Regions from separate parts of the Bacillus sp. NEAU-Y102 genome, predicted to be linked through region 2. Evidence: riboswitches for the same ligand, from Rfam matches in the RefSeq annotation. Region 2 holds a riboswitch; each other region holds the start of a gene.
What was found. A riboswitch is a leader RNA that binds a small molecule or an ion and turns the genes downstream of it on or off. The one in region 2 is predicted to bind cyclic di-GMP.
Positions count from the first base shown of each region.

Region 1: another riboswitch for cyclic di-GMP. It lies ahead of ACYFX0_RS08740 (SpaA isopeptide-forming pilin-related protein); the one in region 2 lies ahead of ACYFX0_RS11765 (WxL domain-containing protein).
Region 3: another riboswitch for cyclic di-GMP. It lies ahead of ACYFX0_RS22230 (methyl-accepting chemotaxis protein); the one in region 2 lies ahead of ACYFX0_RS11765 (WxL domain-containing protein).

Region 1 is NZ_JBTWFK010000002.1:448,843-452,130, reverse strand. Features, by position in the region: gene ACYFX0_RS08750 (hypothetical protein) at 1-226, shown strand, start outside; gene ACYFX0_RS08745 (TetR/AcrR family transcriptional regulator) at 678-1,214, shown strand; cyclic di-GMP riboswitch class I at 1,387-1,479, shown strand; gene ACYFX0_RS08740 (SpaA isopeptide-forming pilin-related protein) at 1,540-3,288, shown strand, end outside.
Region 2 is NZ_JBTWFK010000003.1:448,353-451,640, forward strand. Features, by position in the region: gene ACYFX0_RS11765 (WxL domain-containing protein) at 1-1,421, opposite strand, end outside; cyclic di-GMP riboswitch class I at 1,574-1,662, opposite strand; cyclic di-GMP riboswitch class I at 1,730-1,818, opposite strand; cyclic di-GMP riboswitch class I at 1,887-1,975, opposite strand; gene ACYFX0_RS11770 (ATP-binding protein) at 2,242-3,288, opposite strand, start outside.
Region 3 is NZ_JBTWFK010000009.1:108,879-112,166, reverse strand. Features, by position in the region: gene ACYFX0_RS22230 (methyl-accepting chemotaxis protein) at 1-1,645, opposite strand, end outside; cyclic di-GMP riboswitch class I at 1,780-1,864, opposite strand; gene ACYFX0_RS22225 (anaerobic C4-dicarboxylate transporter family protein) at 2,146-3,288, shown strand, end outside.

The sequences.
Region 1 (3,288 bases), on a different contig from region 2:
ACTTGGTGAGCTATTGTTTAGAGGTATCATTTTACGATTTAAACTAAGCTATATTATATCTTTATTATTATATCTATTTTTAGCTTTTAGTATTGTTTTCGTAACGGTAGGCATTCCAACTACATATGAAGATTCTAATACATTTTTCATAGGGATAACTATGATTTGTGCTGTTACATTCTTTGTGAGTCGGAATATATGGGAAAACAAGTTAATAATGGAGTGACAAAATGAAATACACCTGTCCATGTTGCGGATATAAAGTTTCACTTTATTGGATCAGTTAGAAAACCGACTAGTGAAGATGTGAAGGATGCTAGTTGGCCGCGAATTTGTTAAGTAAAATGTTATTACTCGATTCGATGGGAGTAATAACATTTTTTATTTAATGCTGAAAGAATTACTGCCGTCTTATAAAGTAATAAGGAGGACTACATCGGTAAATTTTATTGATGGATATATTAGGAATGAATACAAAAGTATAGATGTATAGTCGACTTTGTGTATTTAATGTTATCATATTGAATGATATGGAAATTTTTAATAGAATAAGTAACTAAAAATTCAAAGGTAATGAAGCTTTTGTTGTATAAAGAAAATACTTAGTAGTAATCAACAATATTAAAAATAAGATTCGTATTTATATAAATTTAGTAGAAATGGGGTTTTAAAAAGGAATGAGTATCAGCATAACGCGGCAAAAGATTTTGGCGGCCGCTTCTCAAATTGTGCAATGTAAAGGGGTTGCTAAATTAACCTTAGAAGCAGTGGCAAAAGAGGCGGGTGTAAGTAAAGGTGGATTATTGTATCACTTTGCAAATAAAGAAGCTTTAATAGAAGGTATGATAGTCAGAGGGATAGAGGATTATGAGGGCGCTATTTACAATAAAGTAGCGGAAGACTCAGAGAGGAAAGGGAGATGGGTTCGCTCTTTTGTAGAGGAAAGATTAAGTAATGAGAGAAGAACAGAAGAGTTGTCTAGTAGTATGATGGCAGCATTCATGTTAAAACCTGAATTACTTGAGCCATTACAACAATCATTTCAGCAACTGCAAAAGAATATAGAAAACGATGAGATAGATTCAGTTTGTGCAACAATTATTAGATTAGCAGCAGATGGATTATGGTATTCGGAATATTTAGGGGTTGGCAGACTAAGCCCCGAGTTAAGAGAAAAAGTGATTCAAGCTCTTATTGATAATTCGTATAAATAGAATATACGAACTATATAATGCGAAAACAATTCACCATTACTTATTTAATGTAGTGGTGAATTGTTTTTTTTATTAGAAAAATAGAACAATTTTATAGAGTATTGAATTATAACCGTCCAGACGGTATAGTAATATTTGGTTTAAGAGGAAAATGAAACAAAAAAAGAATAAAAGATATTTTTAGCACACTATTCGAAAGGATAGGCCGCAAAGCTTAGAGTCTACGGTAATACATATTGGTTACTAAGATCGTCTGGTTGCACATTTTTGATGCAACCGGACGGTCTTTTTTTGTTATATAAATATAAAAAAATAGGAGGGAACTATGCAAATGAAAAGTACTAAAAGGCATATTTCAATGGTTTCATTAGTTTTTCTAGTATTATTTTCAGTGCTGAATGTGTGGGCTCCAGTTATTCAAGCTGCTGTGATGAAAAGTCCAGTGGACGAAATTAATATTTCCCGTACTGATGGCACGACATCTGAACCGTATCAAGCCTCAGATGGTATGAAAGTAGAAGTGAAGTGGTCAGCTAAAGAAAAAATAAAAAGTGGAGATCAATTCACAATTGATATGCCAAAAGAGTTTCGAAAAGACCTTATGAATATGAGTTTTCCTTTAAAAGATGCTGAAGGAAAAACAGTTGGTACATGTGAGATGAAAAAGGGTCTATTAACGTGTACTATGGGTGATTACGTAGAAGGAAAGAATAACATTAAAGGCTCTTTATTCGTAGAATTCTACTTTGGTCTAGAAGCATATGATGGTGTTAAAGAAATTCCATTAGAATTTAACGTTGATGGTCAAATCGTCAATAAAGAAGTAAGTGTAAATAATACGACAGAGAGACCGAAGCCACAGCCCAATACGGAAAATTTATTGAAATGGGGTTCTTATAATCAAGAAGATCCTTCAATTGCTGATTGGCTTGTATACGTAAATGCAACTGGAACAGAAATGCAAGATCTTAAATTAACAGATACATTAGGACCTGGGCATGAGTTAATTACAGACAGCGTAGTATTAGAAGAGGCTGTATTTGAAGATGGTTATGCACCAACAAATATTAAGCCAGCAGATTTATCTAACATTAAAATAAATGCAACGAAGACTGGATTTACAATTGAGTTTCCAGACAGTTCAAAAGGTTATATTTTAAGATATAAAACAAAGGTTACAAATCCTGCTGCAAAGCCTCATAAAAATACTGTGAAATTAGAAGGTAAAAATATTAAAACTGAAGAAAAAGTAGGACAAGTATTTGTAAGTGGTGGAGGAGGATCCGGTTCAGGTGACAATAATCCACCTAGCATTGAAAAAAATATAGTTGATGAGAATGGCAAGCTTGTAGAGAATGAGCAGTTAACACAAATGGATCAAGTTATTCAATACCAAGTTGGTACACATATACCGAACGATCCTCCTAAATACACATCTATGGTAATTAGTGATGATTTAGAAGATGTTTTAGAAGTATTAGAGGCAAAAGTGTATGATCAAAATGGCCAAGATATTACTTCTAAAGGAACGTTAAATATAGATAAACAAAGAAGTGAAGTAACATTTACTTTTGGTGAGAGTTTTGACTATAAGTCATATGAAGACCAGATAATCAATCTCAGTATCAAGGCGAAAATAAAAAATAATGCAGACTTATCTTCTTACGTAGATAAGAAGATTCCTAATAAAGCGGAATTGCATTTTGATGATAAAACATTAACATCAAAAGAAGTAACTATTACGCCGCCTGAAGCTCCAAAAGATGGTACAGTATTGATTCATAAAACAGATTCTGAGAATCCGAATAAAGGGTTAAAAGGTGCCGAATTTGAAGTTCGAAATAGTGCAAATGAAGTTGTTGCAAAACTAAAAACGGACGAAAAAGGTTTTTCAGTACCTCAAACTTTAGCTCCTGGGACGTATAAAATTTATGAAACAGTAGCACCAGAAGGATATCAAAAATTAACAAGCCCAGTAGAGGTTACACTTCAAGCTGGAGAAACAAAAACAATTGAAATTAAAAATACTATGCAAAAGGGTCAAATTGAAGTAAAGAAAATTGATTCGGAAAAT
Region 2 (3,288 bases):
GCATTTAATCTAACTTCTAGCGGTAATTCTGTTAAATTATCAAATGTAATTGTCATATCTGCTTCTGGAGTAGCTACTGGGCCTGCTGTTCCAGAAAACTCTATTTTATTATTCCCTTTGTCTTGATACCTAATTGAACTCGTATCATACACGTATAAATTCGTTAAATGACTACCATCATTACGTAACGTTACATTTTTATAACTATTTATCCTTTTGAAATTCCACATTGCCGTTAATGGTACTTTTTTACTTGTTCCGTGTTCATAAAATTCAAAGGAAGCATTATAAGTTTGGCCTGACCTTCCGTTCCCATATAATTGTAAAAAGTTTTTTGCATCACCTTTAGTTATTGGTGTTTTAACATCTACAGATGAAGCTGTCATAGAGTGAATATTAATACGGACATCAATCCATTTCCCTTGATATTCACCAGCTTTTTTTACTAATACGTACTGTTCTCTATTTGAATTTCTAAATGTATATTGACTTTGACCAGTTCTGTCATTGCTACTACCCTTTACCTCATATGTTACTTGTGGGCTCCAAACAAATCTAAAAGCATATTTACCCGGGATAGAAGGCCCTTCACCTGTTCTATTATTTATTACCTTTACATTTGGATATCTAAGAATACTTGTAACAGGACTAGCAGCTAGTAGAGATTGGCTCTTTAATACCTTCTCAGCTTGAATAGCAGGTAATTCCTGATTATTTTCGTTTACCTTATTGCTCTCTTTTAATTCATTTTCCTTTGATACGAGTTCTTCATTAACCTTTTCTTTCTCTAAAGTCTTCGTTTCTTTTGGAACTTCAGCATTAGTAGGATTTATTTCTTGTTTTTTATTTTCTTCCGATACTTTTACTTTTTCATTTTTTTTTTTCACAACTTCCTCTGAAGCCTTTGGATTTTCATCAGAAATAGCTACATTTAAAGCCTCTTTTTTCTCTACAACATGTAGAGAAGGAGATTCAATTTTCTTTTCATTCCCTTCAAACTTCACTATCGGTTCAAATTTGTACTCTCCAGCTTTTTTCATTTGAATGACTACATATACGTCACCGATAGAATTACTTTGTTCATTCTTTTCAATTTTTACAATGTGATCTTCTGTTACTGAAATGTTTTGAATCGCTTTATTATTTTCATTCATTTTTTTCGTTTCTTCTTCATTAAAGAGCTGTTCATTAGATAATTTCAGCTCGATATTAGCATCTTGTTTATTTGTATTTGTAATCTTTAATACTACATTTTCATCAACTTTTATTTCTTGTTTATCCATATGAACGATTAAACGTCCTTGCTCGTCATTTGTAACCGCATAAACTTTCGTTGCAGAGTAGTCTAGCACACCAACTTGTGTAAATAATATTCCTCCAGCGAGAAGTATACGCCCAAATTTCCCTATTTGATTTTGCAATATACTTCCCTCCCTCGCTTTTTATGTACCGAATATTCTGAACATTAAATGTATTAATCGACTAAATTTACAATCATAATGTGTATTCTGAAAAAATAAAAAGCCTGGTTGCCTTTTCGATTTTCATATATCACAACATGTGTGAAAATCCAAACTGCAACCAGACTATCATAGTAATTTTCATTACCTTAGACTCTTAGCTTTGCGACCTATCCTTTCGAACAGTGTGCCTATTTATTTTTTTTGAGACAACAAAAAGTCCAGTTGCCTCTTCGATTTTCATACACACAACTATGTGTGAAAATCCAAACTGCAACCAGACTATCATAGTAATTTTTATTACCTTAGACTCTTAGCTTTGCGACCTATTCTTTCGAACAGTGTGCCCATTTATTTTTTTTTGAGAAAACAAAAAGTCCAGTTGCCTCTTCGATTTTCATACATACAACTATGTGTGAAAATCCAAACTGCAACCAGACTATCATAGTAATTTTCATTACTTTAGACTCTTAGCTTTGCGACCTATCCTTTCGAATAGTGTGCCAAATATAGGAATTTATTTATCGTGTTTTGAATATACCATTAAAACCCAAAAAAGAAAATAGTTTTTTTAGAAAAAAATAATTAATTTTTATAGTCTAAATTCCCCCCGGAAAATCCATAATGAAAACTTTCAAAAAACATTTTGATATTAAAAACACATCATACATTCTTTATAGATAAAGTGAAACTTTAATCAGCCCTCACCAATCGGGCTGCCCGGCAAATAGCGGGATAAAATAAAAAAACATCACTTCCAAATAAGTGATGTTTTTTGTAGTTAATGCAGTGGTAACATAACCTCAACCGTCGTTCCAGCCCCAACTTCACTTTCAAAACTCATTTTACCGTTGTGATCTTTAATAATTTTTTCTGTAACTACTAAACCTAGACCAGTTCCTGTTTCTTTCGTTGTATAAAAGGCTTCGTTTAACTTTGGAATTTTATCTTTCGGAATGCCGCATCCCTCATCTTTCACTTGAACGATGATTCCTTCTTTTACAGTAACTTTAATCGTAATTGTTCCGCCAACTGACATTGCTTCAATTGCATTTTTAATTAAATTAAAAAAGACCTGTTTTAATCGTTTTTCATCACATGTAATTGATGGTAAGTCTTTACTGTAAATACCTTGTATGTGGACTCCTTGTTTTAAAGCAGGCTTTTCCATAACTCGAATAACATAAGAGATAATTTCTTGTATGTTATGAGTTTCTGATTCTAGTGATTTAGATTTCTCAAATCCACTAAGTTCTGTAGCAATTATATGAATCCGATCTACTTCTTGTTTCATAATATCACTATAAATTTTATCCTCTGGATGCTTGTCTGCTTGTTTATTCACAAGTTTTTTTAAGTTTGCTAAAGGTCTTCTAATCTTATAACCAATAACCGTTGCCATCTTTCCAACAGCTGCTAGTTTTTCTGTTTGTTTTATTTCTTTGTCCATCATCTCAAGCGTACGAACGTAAGACTGAACCCTCAAAAATATAATCCAACATATAATAGTAAATACACTATATAATGCCATTGGGATTAAAACGAGAGAAGATTGAATAATGATTCCTGTAAAAGCGTACTTCCCGACAAGTATCGCTGGAACTAACCAGAAATATCTTTTATTCACAAAGATTGGTGCAAACAAAATAAAAAATACTTCTACTATATTTCCACCGTCAAATTCCGCATCGCTACCATAATAAATCATAATGTTGTGGATACAATCTAATACATTATAGCCAATTAGAATAATATACTTTACCGCAAAAACATTCTTCCATTTCATAAAGTATATTCCAATGCAAAACAATACTACCATCAAAAAGTA
Region 3 (3,288 bases), on a different contig from region 2:
GCTCTTTCATGCTTTCTTCAACATTACTACTGCTGTTGGCATAAGTATTTGCAATATGTGATAATTCATTTACGACTTGAACAATATTCTGGCTATTTTGTAAAATGTCACTCGAATTACCAGAGACAGCTTTTACTTGATCTGTAACAGATTGCGCTGATTTTGAAATTTTTTCAAAGAAATCTCCACTACTTTGAACAAGTGAAATTCCAGTTTCTACTTCTTTTGAACCTTTTTGCATTGAAACTACAGCATCTTCTGTCTCAGCTTGTGTTTCACCAATTAATTTCGCTATATCTTTTGCAGACGCTTCAGTTTGTTCTGCTAATTTTCGTACTTCATCAGCAACAACTGCAAACCCTCTTCCAGCTGCTCCAGCACGTGAAGCCTCAATAGAAGCATTTAAAGCTAATAAATTTGTTTGATTTGAAATACCTGTAATTACAGTTACGATATCACTAATTTCTTTTGACCTTGTTTCTAACGAATAAATGATGGAAGATAAATCCTGTACTGCATTTTGGATTAAACTCATTTGATTAATAATTTGTCCAATCACTTCATTACCTTCAATTGAATGTTGCTCCATACCTTCAGAAGCAACCGCAACTTGTTTTGCAGCCCCAGTTATCTCTTCTACCTTATCTTCCATTCCATGTACAATTCCTAAACATTGTTGTACTGAAGTTTTTTGAGACTGTGCCCCTACTCTTAAACCTTCAATAGAACTTGCAATCTCTTGAACTGCCATACTGTTTTCCTCTGTACTCGCCGACAATTCTTGTGAAGAAGAAGAAACTTGCTCAGCAGTTTGCCTTACTTTATCTATAATCCCTTTAAATTTTTCAATCGTGTTATTGAAATAAACATTAATAATTCCAATATCATCTGGTCTTTCTTTTAATTTAATACTTAAATCACCTTCACCAATTTTACGTAATCCTTCTCGTAAATCTTTTAATGGAGCTAGCGAGTGACGCACGATAAAGAATTGAGTAATAGTCGCAATTGCTAATGAAATAATGATAAAGAGTAAGCCCTGTATCATAAACTTCTCTTTTGTAATAGGAACAATGGAAGCATCTAAGTCAGCCGCAATAATTGCAACAATATTGTTTTCTCCATCTGTAATTGGTTCTAATATTGTCACCCACGAACCTATTTCATCTTCATATACTTCTGTCATTTGGGCCTTTTTCGTATCAATGACCTTATCGTATGCCTTCATCCAATGAGCGGGTTGTTCATAATAATCTCCCGGCTTTATAGGGAATGCATTTGTTAACTCTGTAGTCAAACCAACGAGTTGTAATTCCCGCTTTTCATTCGGTTTTGCTCCTGTAACATACGTTTGTCCAACACTTTTCAATTCTTTTGACACTTCATCTAATTTCTCTGTTAACTTTTCTTTTTTCACTTTTTCGGCTGTAGGATCTTTCGCCATGTCTCTAACTAATTCTACATCCAATTTTTTCAACACTATTTCTCCTGTTTCAATAGACTGTCTTTCAAATAAAGACATCATACTATTTTGAAACATGTTGAAACTTAACGCGCCCATACTTCCAACAAGTGTCAAAATAACTAATACGGTTAATAAGACGTTCTTTTGAAGGAACGATAACTTATGCCAATATTTTTTCATTAATATCCACCTTCCTTAATGATACTAAATAAAAAAACAAAATATATGAATATTTTGTTTAAAGATGTTTCTCAATATGTTCGAGAATAAAAAAAAGCCAATGTAAAAGCATTGGCCAAGACCAACCCTATCCGTCCGGTAACTGGCTAGCATAGCCTTTCGACCTTAGCTCCTGTAGTTTTGCGTCCTCATGTTTCCATCAGTTTGCCTTTCTCGCTGAACGAGTTGAACGATATGGGAGTTCTATGAGAATCATATATTCTCTATCAAAGGTTACAACATATAAATCAAAATGTCTACTTATTTAGAGATATAAATACAAATTTTTAAAGAATTGCTTTTTCGAAATAATTTCAAAAAGTACGTGAATGTTACTTTTTTTGTGTTATATAATAAAAAATGTATAAATAACAAGGATTTCTTCGGGTATTTATTTAATTTTCATTCAAATTAAACTATTCGAATATATCTTAACTAATGAATTTCGGAGGTAGTTTATCATGTTTTGGCTACAATTTCTTACCTTGTTACTCTGTATTTTTATTGGTGCACGCCTAGGCGGAGTTGGTTTAGGAGTAATGGGTGGAGTTGGTATGGCAATACTCGTTTTTGTCTTCCACTTACAACCGACCGCGCCTCCTATCGATGTAATGCTTATGATTTTGGCAGTAATTACAGCCGCTGGTGCTTTGCAAGCTGCTGGAGGAATGGACTATCTTGTTCACCTAGCTGAAAAAGCATTACGAAAAAATCCAAAGCGTATTACTTTTTTTGCTCCAATTGTTACTTATTTATTCACACTATGTGCAGGTACTGGTCACGTTGCCTATTCTGTACTTCCTGTTATTGCAGAAGTCTCTCGTGAATCAGGGATTAGACCGGAACGCCCAATGTCGATTGCCGTAATCGCTTCTCAACAAGCAATTACAGCTAGCCCAATTTCAGCTGCCACAGTTGCTCTTTTAGCAATGTTAGCTGACTATAAAATCACTTTATTAGATATTTTAAAAGTGAGTATTCCTTCTACTTTCATTGCTTGTATGTTAGCAGCATTCGTTGCTAGTAAGATGGGAAAAGAATTAAATGAAGACCCTGAATACTTAAAACGATTAAAAGAAGGAATGATTCCTAAGCTTGAAGAGAAAAAAGAATTTGTAGGTGTAAAGGGCGCAAAATTATCAGTTATCCTTTTCCTTGTAGGAACCTTCCTTGTTGTACTTCTTGGTTCATTTGAAGCACTTCGTCCAGGATGGATAGTTGATGGGAAGTTAGCCCGTCTTTCCATGCCGAACACAATTGAGATGGTTATGTTAACTATCGCGGCTCTTATTATTATTTTCTGTAAACCAAATGTAGAAAGCATTGTGTCTGGTAACGTCTTTAAAGCAGGAGCAACAGCAGTTGTTGCTATTTTCGGTATCGCTTGGATGGGAGATACTTTCTTTAATGGAAACTTAAATATGATTCAAGGATCCATTCAGCATTTAGTAACAAGTGCACCTTGGCTATTTGCCATCGCACTATTCATTCTATCTATTTTACTGTACAGCCAAGCAGCAACAGTACGTGCCTTAATGCCACTTGGACTATCCCTTGGTATTCCACCAGCACTACTGATTGCGATGTTCCCTGCAGTAAACGGA